3 regions of the Streptomyces sp. NPDC059743 genome follow, and region 2 is predicted to be linked to each of the others. Evidence: riboswitches for the same ligand, from Rfam matches in the RefSeq annotation. Region 2 holds a riboswitch; each other region holds the start of a gene.
What was found. Region 2 has a riboswitch for cobalamin ahead of ACFV6H_RS14295 (cobalamin biosynthesis protein). Riboswitches for the same ligand answer to the same signal wherever they lie in the genome.
Positions count from the first base shown of each region.

Region 1: another riboswitch for cobalamin. It lies ahead of ACFV6H_RS30165 (ABC transporter substrate-binding protein); the one in region 2 lies ahead of ACFV6H_RS14295 (cobalamin biosynthesis protein).
Region 3: another riboswitch for cobalamin. It lies ahead of ACFV6H_RS00340 (ribonucleoside-diphosphate reductase subunit alpha); the one in region 2 lies ahead of ACFV6H_RS14295 (cobalamin biosynthesis protein).

Region 1 covers NZ_JBHWGS010000019.1:112,655-118,681, forward strand. Annotated here, with positions in the region: gene ACFV6H_RS30150 (DUF2017 domain-containing protein) at 1-108, shown strand, start outside; gene ACFV6H_RS30155 (amino acid permease) at 552-2,018, shown strand; gene ACFV6H_RS30160 (Mov34/MPN/PAD-1 family protein) at 2,176-2,589, shown strand; cobalamin riboswitch at 2,591-2,711, shown strand; gene ACFV6H_RS30165 (ABC transporter substrate-binding protein) at 2,751-3,773, shown strand; gene ACFV6H_RS30170 (FecCD family ABC transporter permease) at 3,782-4,828, shown strand; gene ACFV6H_RS30175 (ABC transporter ATP-binding protein) at 4,825-5,673, shown strand; gene ACFV6H_RS30180 (putative leader peptide) at 5,743-5,859, shown strand; gene ACFV6H_RS30185 (MoaD/ThiS family protein) at 5,978-6,027, shown strand, end outside.
Region 2 covers NZ_JBHWGS010000006.1:390,989-397,015, forward strand. Annotated here, with positions in the region: gene ACFV6H_RS14285 (putative cobaltochelatase) at 1-448, opposite strand, end outside; gene ACFV6H_RS14290 (cobyric acid synthase) at 537-2,108, opposite strand; gene ACFV6H_RS14295 (cobalamin biosynthesis protein) at 2,105-3,217, opposite strand; cobalamin riboswitch at 3,250-3,391, opposite strand; gene ACFV6H_RS14300 (hypothetical protein) at 3,437-3,667, opposite strand; gene ACFV6H_RS14305 (anion permease) at 3,718-4,956, opposite strand; gene ACFV6H_RS14310 (class II aldolase/adducin family protein) at 5,131-5,793, shown strand; gene ACFV6H_RS14315 (alpha/beta hydrolase) at 5,916-6,027, shown strand, end outside.
Region 3 covers NZ_JBHWGS010000001.1:71,711-77,737, reverse strand. Annotated here, with positions in the region: gene ACFV6H_RS00355 (DUF3311 domain-containing protein) at 1-32, shown strand, start outside; gene mctP (monocarboxylate uptake permease MctP) at 29-1,663, shown strand; gene ACFV6H_RS00345 (GNAT family N-acetyltransferase) at 1,809-2,345, shown strand; cobalamin riboswitch at 2,381-2,523, shown strand; gene ACFV6H_RS00340 (ribonucleoside-diphosphate reductase subunit alpha) at 2,668-5,127, shown strand; gene ACFV6H_RS00335 (ribonucleotide-diphosphate reductase subunit beta) at 5,127-6,027, shown strand, end outside.

The DNA of each region.
Region 1 (6,027 bases), on a different contig from region 2:
GACGAGCTGTACCGGCTGCCGGACTCCGATCCGCGCAAGCCGATGGTGATGGCGTATCTCTGGCTCGGATCGCTCCAGGAGTCGCTCGTCGAAACGCTGATGCCCTGAGGGCCCGATGCCTTGAGGGCCCTGATGCCTTGAGGGGCTGCCGCCCGTTCCTCCGTCCGGGTGATGTGACACCGAGGAACCGGCCCGCCCGGATCTTCCGGGCCCGCGGCGCCGGGATGTCATACGGCGGTCCCCGTCCGGCCCTCTTCCGTACGCTCAACTGACGCTCAATTCGGCATAACGATCACGTCACCGCTCCGGCGACCTTTGCGGTTCGCGGCCTGATTCCTCCACTTCTTCCTGTGGGCTGTGCCACAGAACCGTCCGCCGGTGACCCCTGTCGCCGTGATAAATCTTCACGGCCCCCCGGGGACTCCACCCCTGTCCCCGGGGGTGCCTTCGCCGGCCGACCGCCGGCGGCACTCCATCCGTATCCGGGGGGATCACGAACCGGTCCGCGGCCGACGTCCGGCGCTGATCGGTATGGAGAAAGGGCGCACGACATGACCTCTGCCCAGGTCGACAAGGAATACGGCGGTGACCACGCCACGGCAGGACCCACCGGAGACGGCCCGGCCGAAGAGGGCTACGAACGGGGACTCGGCAGCCGCCAGGTCCAGATGATCGCCATCGGCGGCGCGATCGGTGTCGGACTCTTCATGGGCGCCGGAGCCAATATCGCCAAGGCGGGCCCCAGCATCATCCTCATGTACGCCCTCGCCGGCGTCGTGATCTTCTTCATCATGCGGGCGCTCGGCGAACTGCTGCTCTACCGGCCGGTCTCGGGCTCCTTCGCGGAGTACGCCCGTGAGTTCCTCGGCCCGTTCTTCGGCTTCGCCACCGGCTGGACGTACTGGCTGATGTGGGTCGTCACCGGGATGGCGGAGCTGACCGCCGCCGCGATCTACATCCACTTCTGGTTCCCGCAGATCCCTCAGTGGGTCAGCGCGCTGGTCTTCCTGGTGGTCCTCTTCGGCGTCAATCTGATCTCGGTGAAGATCTTCGGCGAGGTCGAGTTCTGGTTCTCGATGATCAAGGTCACCGCGATCATCGGCATGATCGTCATCGGTCTGGGCGTCCTCACCATCGGCTTCTCGGACGCCGGTGAGACCGCCGCCGCCTCCAACCTCTGGGCACATGACGGGATCTTCCCGAACGGCATCGGCTCCAGCCTGATGACTCTTCAGGGCGTGATGTTCGCCTATCTCGCCGTCGAGCTGGTCGGTGTGACCGCGGGCGAGTCCGAGAATCCCGAGAAGACGCTGCCCAAGGCCATCAACACACTGCCCTGGCGCATCATCGTCTTCTATGTCGGCGCGCTCTCCGTCATCCTCGCCGTCGTCAAGTGGACCGAGTTCTCCGCGGGCAACAGCCCGTTCGTGCACGCCTTCGAGAAGATGGGCATCCCGCTCGCGGCCGGCATCGTCAACTTCGTCGTACTGACCGCCGCGCTCTCCTCCTGCAACTCCGGGATGTACTCCACCGGCCGGATGCTGCGCGACCTCGCCGCCAACAGCGAGGCGCCCACGGTCTTCGGCAGGCTCAACTCCCGTAAGACGCCGGCCCTCGGCATCACCGTCTCCGCCGTGCTGATGGGCATCGGTGTGGTCCTCAACTATGTCGTCCCGGAGAAGGCCTTCGGCTATGTGACCTCCGTGGCCACCGCGGCCGGCATCTGGACCTGGATGATGATTCTGGCCAGCCATATCCGCTACCGCCGCGGTGTGGAGGCGGGCCGGCTGCCGGCCTCGTCCTTCCCGGCGCCGGGCGGCGCGCTCTTCAGCTGGGTCGCGGTGGCCTTCCTGGCGCTCGTCACCTGTCTGATCGCGTACGACAAGGACGCGCGGGTCTGTCTGTATGTGGCGGCGGTCTGGGCGGTGGGCCTGGCGGCCGGCTGGCAGTTCCTGAAGCGGCGCGACCCGGCGATCGCGGAGCGCGCCCAGCGGGAGTACGCCTCGGCGGCGGACTGACCGTACAAGCCTGACCGTACGGTTCGGCTCGTGCGCGTACGGGCCCGTATACCGCGGCCGTACGTCTGTCGGCCCTCGGATTCACTGATCCGAGGGCCTTCGTGGCCCGTCGGCACCGGCCCGTCTCCGGTCCGGCGCGGCCGTTTATATTCTCCTCATGCTCACCATCACCCAGGCCCTGCACGACCAGATCGTCGCGCACGCGCGAGCCGACCATCCCGACGAGGCCTGCGGAGTGGTCGCGGGCCCGGCGGGCAGCGGACGGGCCGAGCGGTTCATTCCCATGCTCAACGCAGCACGCTCGCCCACCTTCTACGAGTTCGACTCGGCGGATCTGCTCAAGCTCTACCGCGAGATGGACGACCGCGACGAGGAGCCGGTGATCATCTACCACTCGCACACCGCGACCGAGGCCTATCCGTCCCGTACGGACATCACCTACGCCAATGAGCCCGGCGCCCACTATGTGCTGGTCTCGACGGCGGACACGGACGACACGGGCCCGTTCCAGTTCCGCTCGTACCGGATCGTCGACGGCGAGGTCACCGAGGAGCCCGTCGAGATCGTCTGAGAGACTCACGGCTGAACCAGGGCGGCAGGACCCAGGAAGCCGGTGCGAAACCGGCGCGGTCCCGCCACTGTGACCAAGCTCCGCTTGGCAGCCAGGAACTGACCTGCCGCCCTTCTCCCACCAGCCAGGGGACGCGGAAATCCCCCGGAGGAGGCCCAGCCGTGTCTGTTCCGTCCCGGCGCCGCCGTGCGCTCACGCCCGCCGTCATATCCGCCGCCGCGATCGCCGTACTGCTCCCGCTCGCCGCCTGTGGCACCACCACGGACGCCGCCGAGCCGGCGGACGGCGGGCCCGCCGCGAAGGCCGCGCCCGGCTTTCCGTACACCGTCACCAACTGCGGTGTGACGACCACCTACCAGGCGCCGCCGAAGCGTGTGGTCACCATGAACCAGCACGTCACCGAGGTCATGCTCGCGCTCGGCCTGGAGAAGTCCCTGGTCGGCACCGCCTATCTGGACGACCGGATCCTGCCCGCCTACGAGAAGGCGTACAAGAGCGTCCCGGTCCTCGCCGAGGAGTATCCGTCCAAGGAGAGACTGCTCGCGGCGAATCCCGACTTCGTCTACGGCGGATACGCCAGCGCCTTCGACGCCAAGGACGGCCGCAGCCGCGACGATCTCAAGGCGGCCGGTATCAACACCCGGCTCAATCTGGAGAACTGCGCGGACGGCACGACCTCGATGGACGACGTCTACCGGGAGGTCGAGGAGACCGGCCGCACCTTCGGCGTCCAGGACCGCGCCGAGCAGTGGATCGCGGACGCACGCACCACCGTCGCGTCCACCGCCGACGAGCTGAAGGGCGTCGCACCGCTCTCCGTCTTCGTCTACGACAGCGGCGACAAGACCGCTTTCACCGCGGGCGGCAAGGGCATCGGCAATGAGCTGATCGAGCTGGCCGGCGGGCGCAATGTCTTCGCCGACCTCGACAAGTCCTTCGGCGACGCCACCTGGGAACAGGTCGTCGCGCGCGAGCCCGAGGTCATCGTCATCTACGACTACGGCGCCACCACCGTCGCACAGAAGAAGAAGCGCCTGCTGGAGGACCCGGTCCTCAAGGACATACCGGCCATCAGGAACCAGCGGTTCGCCGTCATGCCGCTCTCGGACGTGGTCCTCGGCGTACGGGCACCGGCCGCCGTCGAACGCCTCGCGGCCCAGCTCCATCCCGAGTCCGTGAAGTAAGCGCCGCCATGACACGCGCCACCGCGCCCGCCCGTGCCCACGGGCGGCTCCGCCGCACCCTGGTGCTCGGCTCCCTGGCCGCCGCGCTCGCCGTCGCCGTCGTCGCGGGCCTCGCACTCGGCTCCGTACGGATCCCGCCCGGTCAGGTGATCACGATCCTGACCGGCCGCGCGGAGCCCGGCCCGTTCCGCACCATCGTGCTCGACGTACGGCTGCCGAGAGTGCTGCTCGGTGTGATCGTCGGCGCCGGGCTCGCCGTCGTCGGCGCCGTCCTCCAGGCGCTCGTACGCAACCGGCTCGCCGATCCGTTTCTGCTCGGCATCTCCTCCGGCGCCTCCACCGGCGCCGTGCTGGTGCTGGTCCTCGGCATCGGCGGCGGAGTGACCACCACCGTCGCGATGCCGGCCGCCGCCTTCGCCGGCGCGCTCCTCGCGCTGGCGCTGGTGTACGGGCTGGCCCGGCGCGGCTCCACGATGACCGGCGGCGGGCTCGTGCTCGCGGGCGTCGCCGTCTCGTACATCCTCTCCGCGCTCACCACCCTCATCCTGGTCGTCTCCGCCAGGCCCGAGCACTTCCAGGAGGCGCTGTACTGGTCGCTGGGCGGCCTCGGCAGCGCCCGCTGGGCCACGCTCGTACCGCCCGCCGTCGCGCTCACCGCCGGGACCGCCCTGCTCATGGCGCTGGCCAGACCGCTCGATCTGCTGCTGGCGGGCGAGGAGGGCGCGACCGTGCTCGGTCTCGACACCTCGCGCTTCCGCGCCGCGGTCTTCGTCCTCGCCTCCCTGGTCACGGCCGTGATGGTGGCCGCGAGCGGCGCGGTCGGCTTCATCGGGCTGCTGGCGCCGCACGCCGCCCGGATGGCCGTCGGCGCCGGTCACCGGGCGCTGCTGCCCGTCGCGGCGCTGGGCGGAGCGGTCGTCCTGGTCGTCGCCGATCTCGCGGCCCGTACCGTCGCCGCGCCGCAGGACATCCCGGTCGGTGTGCTCACCGCGCTCACCGGCGGGCCGCTGTTCCTGTGGCTGATGCGCCGCCGCCCGGAAGGAGCGCCCGTATGAGCGCCTCCACTGGTGCCCCCGCAGGCGCCTTCGCAGGTGCCGCGAGCGCCTCGGAGCGGACGTCCGTACCCGCCGCCGAGCTGCGCGTCGAAGGGCTGTCGTACGAGACCGGCGGACGGCTGCTCGTCGACCGCGCCGAGCTCACCGCCGCGCCGGGCGAGACCGTCGGACTCGTCGGCCCCAACGGCAGCGGCAAGACCACCCTGCTCCGCTGTGTGTACGGCACGCTCCGGCCCACGGCCGGACACGCCCTCCTCGACGGCGACGATCTGCACACCATGACCGCCAAGGCGCGGGCCCGCCGCGTCGCCGCCGTGCCGCAGGACGGCCGGCTCGACTTCGAGCTGACCGTCCGTGAAGTCGTCGCCATGGGCCGCTCGCCGCACAAACGCTTCTGGGAGGCCGACACCGCCGCCGACACCGCGCTCACCGACACGGCCCTCGGCCAGGTCGGGATCGCCGCCCTCGCGGACCGGGCCTTTCCCTCGCTCTCCGGCGGCGAACGGCAGCGCGCGCTCATCGCCCGCGCGCTCCTCCAGCGCCCGGCCCTGCTCGTACTCGACGAACCGACCAACCATCTCGACATCCGCCACCAGCTCGATGTCCTCACGCTGATCAGAGCCTCGGGCACGACCAATCTGCTCGCCCTGCACGATCTGAACCTCGCCGCGTACTACTGCGACCGTATCCATGTGCTCCAGCACGGCCGGATCGTCGCCTCCGGAACACCGCGCTCCGTACTGACTCCCGAGCTGCTCGCGACGGTCTACGGAGTGACCGCCGAGGTCACCACCCATCCGGTCACCGGCGCTCCGACCATCGTCTATCTCCCGCCGTCCGCCTGACGAACGCCGAACGTCCGCCATACGAGAACGCATACCGGGACGCGGACCGGGAATCGATACGATGAACCCATGGTTTTCACCGACGTGAGCGACAAGACGCCGAGCACCCCGCTGCTCGTGGCGCGGCTGCACGTCGACCTGTGCCGCCTCGCCAGTGCCATCTGTCCCGACAGCGCCGCCGGCTGAGCGACCAGCCACAGCCCCCGGGCGCTCCTCACCGTACCCGCCGTCCTCCGCACAACCCCCTCGCGCGGGGGCCCGAGCCGCGCGCCCGTCACGCCATCTCCCGACAGGAGCCCATGCCATGGCCATCGAGGTCCGCATCCCGACCATCCTCCGCACTTACACCGACGG
Region 2 (6,027 bases):
GCAGGTCGACCAGATGGTCGTGCAGCAGGTTGACCTCGTCGACATACAGCACGCCTCGGTGCGCGTCCGCGAGCAGCCCGGGCTCGAAGGCCTTCACGCCCTCCGACAGCGCCCGTTCGATGTCCAGCGCGCCGACGAGCCGGTCCTCGGAGGCGCCGACGGGCAGTTCGACCATGCGCGGCGGCCTGGAGACGCCCGGGCCGCTCCCGTGCGGTCCGTCCGGACAGTGCGGATCGGGCGCGGCGGGATCGCAGCCGAAGCGGCATCCGGCGACCACCGCCAGCTCGGGCAGCAGAGCGGAAAGGGCCCGTACGGCCGTGGACTTCGCCGTGCCCTTCTCGCCGCGTACGAGGACTCCGCCGACCGCCGGACTGACCGCGTTGAGCAGCAGGCCCAGCCGCAGATCGTCCATCCCCACGATGGCGGTGAACGGATATGGGGTGCTCATATGCTGATCGCTCCTTCGAGTACGGCGCCTTCGAATGCGGCCATGGCGTCTTCGAGTACGGCGTCGGTGGTCCGTACGGCGTCGGTGGTCACGGTGCTCCCGGGGGAATGAAGGGCAGTCCGGCCGGCGCGCCGTCCTCGATCAGCCGCAGCAGCGCGTCCGTGTCCGCGTGCTCCTCGATGAGGTCACCGAGAAGGTCGAGCTGTTCCTCGCGCAGCGCGCCGAAGCTCGTGTCGGGCGCGGGAACGAAACGCCGGCCCGCCGCCCGTGCCACCTCCGTAAGGAAGCGCCGCCGGAACGCGTCGCTCTCCAGCGCTCCATGCCAGTGCGTGCCCTGGACCGCGCCCACCCGGCAGCCGTCCAGCGGCCGTCCGTCCGCGTCGGAGACAAAGGCGTCGCCGCCTCGCACCTCGGCGACACCGTGATGGATCTCGTACCCGTCCACCGCCTCGCCCAGGGCCGTCCCGGACGGTCTGGCCAAGGTCTTCTCACGGGCGAACCGCACCCGTACGGGCAGCAGCCCGAGCCCGGCCACGGCGCCCGCCCGTGACTCCACCTCGTCCTCGATGTGCTCGCCGAGGATCTGATAGCCGCCGCAGATCCCGAGCACGGGACGGCCCTCGGCGGCCCGGCGCGCGAGCGCGTCGGCGAGCCCGCGCTCCCGCAGCCATGCCAGCGCCTTCACCGTGCCGCGCGTGCCGGGCACCACCACGAGATCGGCGTCGGCCAGCTCCTCGGGACGGTCCACGAACCGTACGACGACGCCCGGTTCGGCCGCGAGCGCGTCCACATCGGTGAAGTTGGACATCAGCGGTACGGCGCAGACCGCGATCCGCAGCACCTCCTCGCCGTACGGGCGGGCCACCAGGGACTCGCGCACGGCGCCGCGCAGCGAGATACGCAGTCCGTCCTCCTCGTCGATGCCCAGCCCGTGCCGCCAGGGCAGCACTCCGAGCGTCGCCCGGCCGGTCAGGCCGCGCAGCATCTCAAGACCGGGCTCCAGCAGGGACACATCGCCGCGGAACTTGTTGACGAGATAGCCCGCGATCAGCTCCTGGTCCTGCGGGCTCAGCAGCGCGGTCGTACCGAAGAACGAGGCGAAGACTCCGCCGCGGTCGATGTCGCCGACCACCACCACCGGCAGCCGCGCGGCGCGTGCGATTCCCATGTTGACGATGTCGGTACGGCGCAGATTGATCTCGGCCGGGCTGCCCGCGCCCTCGCAGATCACGGCGTCATGGGTGGCGCGCAGCTCCTCCAGACACTCCAGGACCGGGCCGAGCAGGGCCTCCCGGCGTCCGCCGCGCAGCGCGCTCCCGGAGTTCTCGGAGCTGCCGAAGAATCCCTTGGCGCTCAGCTCGCCCACCGGCCGTCCCATCAGCACCACCTGGCTGCTGCGGTCGCCGCCGGGCTTCAGCAGGACGGGATTCATCAGCGCGGTCGGCTCCACCCGGGCCGCCTGGGCCTGCATCGCCTGCGCCCGTCCGATCTCCGCGCCCTCGCGCGTCACGAACGAATTCAGCGACATGTTCTGCCCTTTGAAGGGCGCGACCTTCACTCCACGGCGTACCAGCCAACGGCAGATCCCGGCCGTGACGACGCTCTTGCCCGCGTCCGAGGTGGTCCCGGCCACCAGCAGGCCTCCGCCGCGCCCGCTCATTCGCGTCCCCTTCCGGTCTCCGCCGTACGACGGCCTGTCTCGGCCGTACGGCGGCGTATCGCGCCGTACGCGAACCGGCCGGCGACACAGACCGCGAGGGCGTATCCGCTCACCCGGCGCGACAGCCGTACGGCCCGTTCGATGTCCGCCGTCTCCACGGGCCGCCCTTCGCCGTTCAGTACGGGCCGGTGCTCCACCCGTCCGCCGTACGTGAGCGTCCCGCCGAGCCGTACGCCCAGCGCGCCCGCGAACGACGCCTCCACCGGGCCCGCGTTGGGACTCGGATGCTTCCGCGCGTCCTGCCGTACCGCCCGCAGGGCCGCGCGCGGATCGTCGCCCGCCACCGCCGCCAGCGCGGCGGTCAGCCGGGCTCCGGGCCAGCCGGCCAGATCGTCCAGCCGGGCCGACGCCCAGCCGAATCTGCGGTAGCGGGCGGACTTGTGACCCACCATCGCGTCCAGGGTGTTCACGGCCCGGAATCCCACGAGACCGGGCACGCCCGCGATCGCTCCCCACACCAGCGCGCCGACGACGGCGTCCGAGGTGTTCTCGGCGACGGACTCCACGACGGCACGGGCGAGCTGCTGTCCGTCCAGCGCCTGCGGATCGCGCCCGCACAGCCGTGGCAGCCGCTCCCTGGCCAGCTCAATGTCTCCGGCGGTGAGCGCGGCGCCGATGGCGCGTGCCTCCCGGCCGAGCGAGGTGCCGCCGACGACGGACCAGGTGGCCAGAGCGGTCAGTGCGACGGAAGCGGCACGGCTTTCCCGTACGGCACGTACGCCCGGAACGGCCCGCGTGGCCCGTACGCCCTGCGCGACCCGTACGGTCCGCGTGATCCGTACCGCCTGTGTACTGCGGGCGGCGACGACCGCGAGGCCGACGGCGCCTCCGGCGCATACCAGCGTGTGCAGCGCGCCCCAGCCGCGGTGGTCGTGCCACAGCGCCCGCTCGACGGCGCCCGCCGCCCGGCCGAACGCGGCCACCGGATGCCCTCGGCGCGGATCGGCGAACACCCGGTCGCCCAGCAGTCCCAGGGCCGCGCCGTACGCGAAGATCCGTCCGGCGGCCGAACCGCCGCCGCGCACGACGGCCGAACCGCTGCCAGGCATGGCGAAATGTCCTCACTCAGGGTCCGCGCCCCGGCTCGACGTGGTGCGGCGGCGAGAGTTCCTGGCTCCCGGGAGACAACTCCCGGTGACAGTGGCGGGACCGCGCCGGATTCGCACCGGCTTCCTCTTCTGCCGCCGTAATGGCCCCGGCAGTCCACCACGCCCGCGAACACCCGTCAACTCATCGCTGACCTGCGACGGGACAGGGTGAGGCGTGCGTCACGCGACGATCAGCCAGATCCCGTACGCCACGGCCGCCGCGCACAGGGCGAAGCAGGCGTACGCGCCCGTGCGCGCCAGAGCCGCCGGGCCCGTAACGCCGCCCTGCCCGCCGGCGGACTCCTGCTTGGCGAGACCGACGACGCCCAGGGTGAACAAGCCCACCAGGGCGACGGTCACCACGAGGCTGACTCCGAAGACGGAACCCAGCGCTGCCCAGTCGATGTTCATACGTTCGCTCGCTCTTCCTTGAGACCGTGGCGGTTCGGGCGGTGGGTGATTCAGACCGTGGCGGTTCGGGCCGGCTCACCGGCGCTGCCCGGTGGGGACGGAATGGTGGTCGACAGATCCTGCGTCGCACCGGCCGTGATGCCGTTGGCCAGGACACCGGCGGGCTCTCCACCCGGGAATCCGGCCTCGTCGGCGTCGGTGACATTGGTGTGGTCGACCGGGCGGCGGCGCGAGGCGAGCCAGATCGCGCCGGAGCACGCGAGGAGCAGCGCGGCGACCACCGCGACGCCCCAACTGCCCTGGCCGGTCAGGAACTCCGCGCAGGCCGCGACCAGACCCGCGGCGGGCAGCGTCAGTCCCCAGGCGATGAACATCCGCGTGGCGGTCGACCAGCGGACCACACCGCCCTTACGGCCGAGTCCCGCGCCCATCACGGCGCCGGAGCAGGACTGGGTGGTGGAGAGCGAGAAACCGAGGTGCGAGGAGGCCAGGATGACGGTCGCGGCACTGGTCTGGGCGGCGAAGCCCTGCTGCGGCCTCAGCTCGGTGAGCCCGGTGCCCATGGTGCGGATGATCCGCCAGCCACCGAGATAGGTGCCGAGCGCGATCGCCGTGCCCGCCGAGACGATGACCCACAGCGGCGGATTGGAGCCGGGCGCGAGGACACCGCCGGTGACGAGCGCGAGCGTGATGACGCCCATGGTCTTCTGCGCGTCATTGGTGCCGTGCGCCAGGGAGACCAGACCGGCGGAGGCGATCTGTCCCGCGCGGTAGCCCTTGGCGGTGGCCTTGTCGTCCGTACGGCGGCCGATACGGTACGTCAGTCCGGTGGCCAGCAGCGCCGCGAGACCGGCGACGACCGGCGCGGCGAGCGCCGGGATCAGCACCTTGGTGATGACAACACCGCCGTTGACTCCGGAGGTGCCGACGGACATCAGCGTGGCGCCGATCAGTCCGCCGAAGAGGGCGTGGGAGGAGCTCGACGGCAGACCGACCAGCCAGGTGAGCAGATTCCAGAGGATGGCGCCGACGAGCGCCGCGAAGATCACTTCGGTCCGGATGCCGTTCTCGTTGATCAGCCCGCCGGAGATCGTTCTGGCGACCTCCACGGAGAGGAACGCGCCGGCCAGATTCAGCACGGCGGACATGGCCACCGCGGTCTTGGGCTTCAGGGCGCCGGTCGAGATGGTCGTCGCCATCGCGTTGGCGGTGTCATGGAAACCGTTTGTGAAATCGAACACGAGCGCCGTCACGATCACGATCGCGAGCAGCAGTGTGAGGTGTTCCATTTACCCAGGCAATCGTTCGACGTAGGGGGCCTCGGTGAACGTAGGGAGTCATGGTGAACGGGAGATGAACTGAACAGGTATTCGTGGTGTCTCGAACTGACGCCGCGTGATTCTGTTCGGATGATCCGGAGAACAGGCGTACGGGCCGCCGGGCACTCCTGGCAGGATCACGGTATGACCGATCAGGAGAATCAGGACGCGATCGACCGGGCCTGGCGGGACCTGGTGAACACCGCCCGCAGAACGGCTTCCGAGGGACTGGTCGTCGGCACCTCGGGCAATGTCTCGGTACGGGCCGGCGGACTCGTTCTGGTCACGCCGAGTGGAATTCCGTATGAACAGCTCGGTCCCGAGGACGCCATCGGCGTCGACCTGGACGGCCGGCAGGTCCTCGGCGAGTTCACTCCCACGAGTGAGCTGCCACTGCATCTCGCGGTGTACCGGCACACCTCGGCGTCGGCCGTGGTCCACACGCACGCCGTGCACGCCACCGCCGTCTCCACGCTCGTACCGGAACTGCCGCTGATCCACTACATGTCGGCGGCGTTCGGCGGACCCGTCCGGGTCGCTCCGTACGCGCTGTACGGGACGGACGAACTGGCGGCGGGCATGCTCGACGCCCTGCGCGACCGCACGGGCTGTCTGCTCCAGAACCATGGCACGGTGACCTACGGCGCCACGCTCGCCCAGGCCTATGACCGCACGGCCCAGTTGGAGTGGATGTCCCGTCTCTGGCTCACCGCCAGCGCGGTGCCGGGCCGTACGCCCTCGCTGCTCTCCGAGGCGCAGCTCCGGGAGGCCGGAGAGAAACTGAAGGGCTACGGGCAGCGGCCCTGACGGAACCGGCCGCGGTCCGGCCCTGTGTCGACCTCTGCATCGCGCCGTACCCCGCACTCTCCGCGTACCCCGACGGACCGCGCCCGGTGGCCGGGCCCGGCGGCGCTGACGACACTGGGACCGTGCGTCCCGCCACAGCGACGGCAGCGGCCGTCTCCACCGTGATCGGCGTCGGCGCGGCTGCGGTCGCGGCCGGCCGGCTCGCCGGTGACGCCGCGCTCAGAGCGTCGCCCG
Region 3 (6,027 bases), on a different contig from region 2:
GCAGTGCCCGCAAGGGAGGTGCGTCGCGATGACCGACGGCGTGAACGGTGTCGCGCTCACCGTCTTCATCTTCTTCTTCCTGGCCGTCACGGTCATGGGCTTCCTCGCCACCCGCTGGCGCAAGGCCGAGAACGAGCACAGCCTGGACGAATGGGGCCTCGGCGGCCGGTCGTTCGGCACCTGGGTCACCTGGTTCCTGCTCGGCGGCGACCTCTATACGGCGTACACCTTCGTGGCCGTCCCGGCGGCGATCTACGCGGCGGGCGCGGCCGGCTTCTTCGCCGTGCCGTACACCATTCTCATCTATCCGCTGATCTTCACCTTCCTGCCGCGGCTCTGGTCGGTGTCGCACAAGCACGGATACGTCACCACCTCGGACTTCGTCCGGGGACGCTTCGGTTCCAAGGGCCTCTCGCTGGCGGTCGCCGTCACCGGCATCCTCGCCACGATGCCGTATATCGCGCTCCAACTCGTGGGTATCCAGGCGGTGCTGGATGTCATGGGCGTCGGGGGCGGTGAGGGCACCCACTGGTTCATCAAGGACCTCCCGCTGCTCATCGCCTTCGGTGTGCTCGCTGCGTACACCTACTCGTCCGGACTGCGCGCGCCCGCGCTGATCGCCTTCGTCAAGGACACGCTGATCTATCTGGTGATCGTGGTGGCGATCATCTACATCCCGATCAAGCTGGGCGGCTTCGACGACATCTTCGCCAAGGCGGGCGAGGCGTTCGCACAGCCCAATGAGGTGACCGGCGCGCCGCGCGGCGCGCTCGTACCGGGCGACGCCGGGCAGTGGGGCTACGCCACGCTGGCGCTCGGTTCCGCGCTCGCGCTCTTCATGTATCCGCACTCCATCACGGCGACGCTCTCCAGCAGGAGCCGCGATGTGATCCGCCGCAACACCACGATCCTGCCGCTGTATTCGCTGATGCTGGGTCTGCTGGCGCTGCTCGGCTTCATGGCGATCGCCGCCGGCATCAAGGTCGACAACGGACAGCTCGCGATCCCGCAGCTCTTCGAGACCATGTTCCCCGACTGGTTCGCGGGCGTCGCCTTCGCCGCCATCGGTATCGGCGCGCTGGTGCCGGCCGCGATCATGTCCATCGCGGCGGCCAATCTCTTCACCCGCAATATCTACAAGGACTTCATCAAGCCGGACGCGACACCGGCGCAGGAGACCAAGGTCTCGAAAATCGTCTCGCTGCTGGTGAAGGTGGGCGCGCTGGTCTTCGTCCTCTCCATGGACAAGACGGTGGCGATCAACTTCCAGCTCCTGGGCGGGATCTGGATCCTCCAGACGATGCCGGCCCTGGTCGGCGGGCTCTTCACCCGCTGGTTCCACCGCTGGGCGCTGCTCGTGGGCTGGGGCGTCGGCATGGTGTACGGCACGGCCGCGGCGTACGGCGTCGCGAGCCCCACGCAGAAGCACTTCGGCGGCTCGTCGGCGGAGATCCCGGGACTCGGCGAGATCGGCTACATCGGCCTCACCGCGTTTGTGCTGAATGTGGTGGTGACGGTGGTGCTGACCTTCGTCATGCGGGCGCTCAAGGCGCCCGAGGGCGTGGACGAGACCAGCCCGTCCGACTACACGGCGGACGCGGGCGATTCGGACGACGTACGGGTGGAACTGCCGACGGCGACGTCGGGCGAAGCGGTGCGCTGACTTCCCAAGGTCAGGTCGCGAACGGGCCGCTGTGGCTTCGGGCCGCTGTGGCTTCGGGCCGCTGTGGCTTCGGGCCGCTGTGGCTTCCTTGCTGGTGAGGAGGCCGCGGCGGCCCGTTGTCGTACCCATGGCGCACACTCGGTTCATGGACTTCACGATCAGGGAGGCCGAGCCCGGCGAGTACGAGCGGCTCGGCGAGATCACCGCGCAAGCGTATCTGGTGGACGGGCACCTGGACTTCGGCGAGGACGACCCGTATCTGCCCACGCTGCGGGATGTGGCCACGCGTGCCGCCGAGGCGGAGGTGCTGGCCGCCGTGGACCCGGACGGCACGGTGCTGGGCGGAGTCACCTATGTCCCGGCCGGCGGGCCGTGGGCGGACATAGCGCGGGACGGCGAGACCGAGTTCCGGATGCTGGCGGTCGACCGGGCGGCCCGGGGCAGAGGCGTGGGCGAGGCGCTCGTCCGCGCCTGTGTGGCACGCGCGCAGGAGACGGAGGGCTGTATACGGATCGTCCTGTCGACGCAGCCGACCATGCGGCGGGCCCACCGGATCTATGAGCGCCTGGGCTTTGTCAGAAGCCCCGAGCGGGACTGGGAACCGCTCCCGGGACTCCCACTGCTCGCGTACGCCCTGGAACTCGACGGCGTCACCGACGGCGGTATACCCAGAGGCGACTGACCGCGCAGGACACTACATCTGGGGGGTGGCACGGCGAGCGGCCACCAGATGTATGCTCGACCTCGCTGTCGACGCAGGGGAATCCGGTGCGAATCCGGAACTGTCCCGCAACGGTGTGCTGTGGCGTGCTTTGTCATGTCCAGGAGTCCGAACACCTGCCGACGGTGCGTCCGGTTCGACCGATCCGGGCGCCGAGACGTCCGGGCCTCGCGGATGGGCCGGTGGACGCCGTGCTCCGCGCTGCCCTGGAAAGGGCCGTACGGCTGTGCGCGCCCCCGTATCCCTCGCGACAGGCCCGGAGCCGAGCGAGGGAGAGCACCACGTGACCATCGCGCCAGCCGAACCGGCTTCAGCCGCCTCCGGGACCTCCGGACCGGCGGACAGCCCCGGGCAGACGGACGGCACCAGGTCGACGGACGGCACCGGGACCGCTTTGCTGCGGACCTTGACGGAGCTGACCGCCGATCTGCCCGACACCGATCCCGGCAGAGTCGCCGCCGCCGCGCTGCGCGGCCGTAACGCCTCGTCGGACGAGGCCGAGCTGCGCGGGCTCGCCACCGAGGCGGCGGCAGGGCTGATCTCCGAGGACCCGGCGTACTCCCGGCTCGCCGCCCGGCTGCTCACCCGCGCCATCGCCGACGAGGCCGCGGGCCAGGGCGCGGTGTCGTTCTCGGCGTCGGTCGCGACCGGCCTCCGCGAGGGCCTGATCGCCGACCGTACGGCCGCGTTCGTCACGCGCCACGCCGACCGCCTCGACCGGCTGATCGATCTGGCCGCCGACGACCGCTTCGGCTACTTCGGGCTCCGTACGCTCCACAGCCGCTATCTGCTCCGCCATCCGCTGACCCGTCAGGTGATCGAGACTCCGCAGCACTTCCTGCTGCGCGTGGCGTCCGGCCTCGCCGAGGACGAGAGCGTGCGCGCGCTGGAGGAGGTCGCCGCGCTGTACCGGCTGATGAGCCGGCTGGAGTATCTGCCGTCCTCGCCGACGCTCTTCAACTCCGGCACCCGCCATCCTCAGATGTCCTCCTGCTATCTGCTGGACTCGCCGCGCGACGAGCTGGACTCCATCTACGACCGCTACCACCAGGTGGCCAGGCTCTCCAAGCACGCGGGCGGCATCGGCCTCTCGTACTCCCGTATCCGCTCGCGCGGTTCACTGATCCGCGGCACCAACGGGCACTCCAACGGCATCGTCCCGTTCCTGCGCACGCTCGACTCCTCGGTGGCCGCGGTCAACCAGGGCGGCCGGCGCAAGGGCGCGGCCTGTGTCTATCTGGAGACCTGGCACGCGGATCTGGAGGAGTTCCTCGAACTGCGCGACAACACCGGTGAGGACGCCCGGCGTACGCACAATCTGAATCTCGCGCACTGGATTCCGGACGAGTTCATGCGCCGCGTCGAGGCGGACGGCGAGTGGTCGCTCTTCTCGCCCGTCGACGTACCGGAACTGGTCGATCTCTGGGGCGACGAGTTCGACGCGGCGTACCGGGCCGCGGAGGCGGCGGGCCTGGCCCGCAGAAGCCTCCCGGCGCGGGAGCTGTACGGCAGGATGATGCGTACGCTCGCCCAGACCGGCAACGGCTGGATGACCTTCAAGGACGCCTCGAACCGTACGGCCAACCAGACCGCCGAGCCCGGCGCGGTCGTCCACTCCTCCAATCTCTGTACGGAGATCCTGGAGGTGACCGACGACGGCGAGACGGCGGTGTGCAATCTGGGCTCGGTCAACCTGGCGGCGTTCGTGCGGGAGCCGGGCGGGACCGACGGCGGGACCGACGGTGAGTCCCACAGCGGGATCGGCGCCGGGATCGACTGGGAGCGGCTCGACGAGACCGTCCGTACGGCCGTGACCTTCCTCGACCGGGTGGTGGACATCAACTACTACCCGACCGAGCAGGCCGCGAACTCGAACGCGAAATGGCGTCCGGTGGGCCTGGGCGTGATGGGCCTCCAGGACGTCTTCTTCAAGATGCGGCTGCCCTTCGACTCGCCCGAGGCCGCCGCGCTCTCCACCAGGATCGCCGAACGCATCATGCTCGCCGCGTACGAGGCGTCCTGCGACCTCGCTGAGCGCAACGGCCCGCTGCCCGCCTGGTCCCGTACGCGCGCGGCCCGTGGCGTACTGCACCCGGACCACTACGGCATCGAGCCGGCCTGGCCGGAGCGCTGGGCGGCACTGCGTGCCCGTATCGCCGCGACCGGGATGCGGAACTCCCTGCTCCTGGCGATCGCGCCGACGGCGACCATCGCCTCGATCGCCGGTGTGTACGAGTGCATCGAGCCGCAGGTCTCCAATCTCTTCAAGCGCGAGACGCTGTCGGGTGAGTTCCTCCAGGTCAACTCGTATCTGGTGGCGGATCTGAAGCGGCTGGGCGTCTGGGACGCGCGCTCGCGCGAGGCGCTGCGCGAGTCCAACGGCTCGGTGGCGGGCTTCGGCTGGATCCCGGCGGAGGTCCGCGATCTGTACCGCACGGCGTGGGAGATCCCGCAGCGCGGACTGATCGACATGGCGGCGGCGCGTACGCCGTTCCTGGACCAGAGCCAGTCGCTCAACCTGTTCCTGGAGACGCCGACCATCGGCAAGCTGAGCTCGATGTACGCGTACGCCTGGAAGAAGGGCCTCAAGACGACGTACTACCTGCGCTCGCGCCCGGCGACAAGGATCGCGCGGGCGGCGGGCCACGCTCCCGTACCCGTACCTGTACCCGTACAGGCGCCACCGCCGGACGCCGTCGCCTGCTCCCTGGAGAATCCCGAGTCCTGCGAGGCGTGCCAGTGATGACTGCCCGGACGAAGAACCTCCTGGACCCGGGCTTCGAGCTGACGCTGAGGCCCATGCGCTACCCGGACTTCTACGAGCGCTACCGCGACGCGATCAAGAACACCTGGACGGTGGAGGAGGTCGATCTGCACTCCGATGTCGCCGATCTCGCCAAGCTCTCGCCCGCCGAGCAGCACATGATCGGCCGGCTGGTCGCGTTCTTCGCGACGGGCGACTCGATCGTGGCGAACAATCTGGTGCTGACGCTCTACCGGCACATCAACTCGCCCGAGGCCAGGCTCTATCTCTCGCGCCAGCTCTTCGAGGAGGCCGTGCACGTCCAGTTCTATCTGACGCTGCTCGACACCTATCTCCCCGATCCGGCCGACCGCGCGGCGGCCTTCGCGGCGGTGGAGAACATCCCGTCGATCCGTGAGAAGGCGCAGTTCTGCTTCCGCTGGATGGACTCGGTCGAGACGGTCGACCGGCTGGAGTCCCGCTCCGACCGCCGGCGCTTCCTGCTCAATCTGATCTGCTTCGCGGCCTGTATCGAGGGACTGTTCTTCTACGGCGCGTTCGCCTACGTCTACTGGTTCCGCTCCCGAGGCCTGCTGCATGGTCTGGCCACCGGCACCAACTGGGTGTTCCGCGACGAAACGATGCATATGAACTTCGCCTTCGAGGTCGTGGACACGGTCCGCAAGGAGGAGCCGGAGCTGTTCGACGACGACCTCCAGCGGCAGGTCACGGACATGCTGAAGGAGGCCGTGGAGGCGGAGCTGCAATTCGGCCGCGACCTGTGCGGCGAGGGACTGCCGGGCATGAACACCGAGTCGATGCGCGAGTACCTGCGATGCGTAGCCGACCAGCGCCTCCAACGCCTGGGCTTCGCACCGGTGTACGGCGCGCAGAACCCGT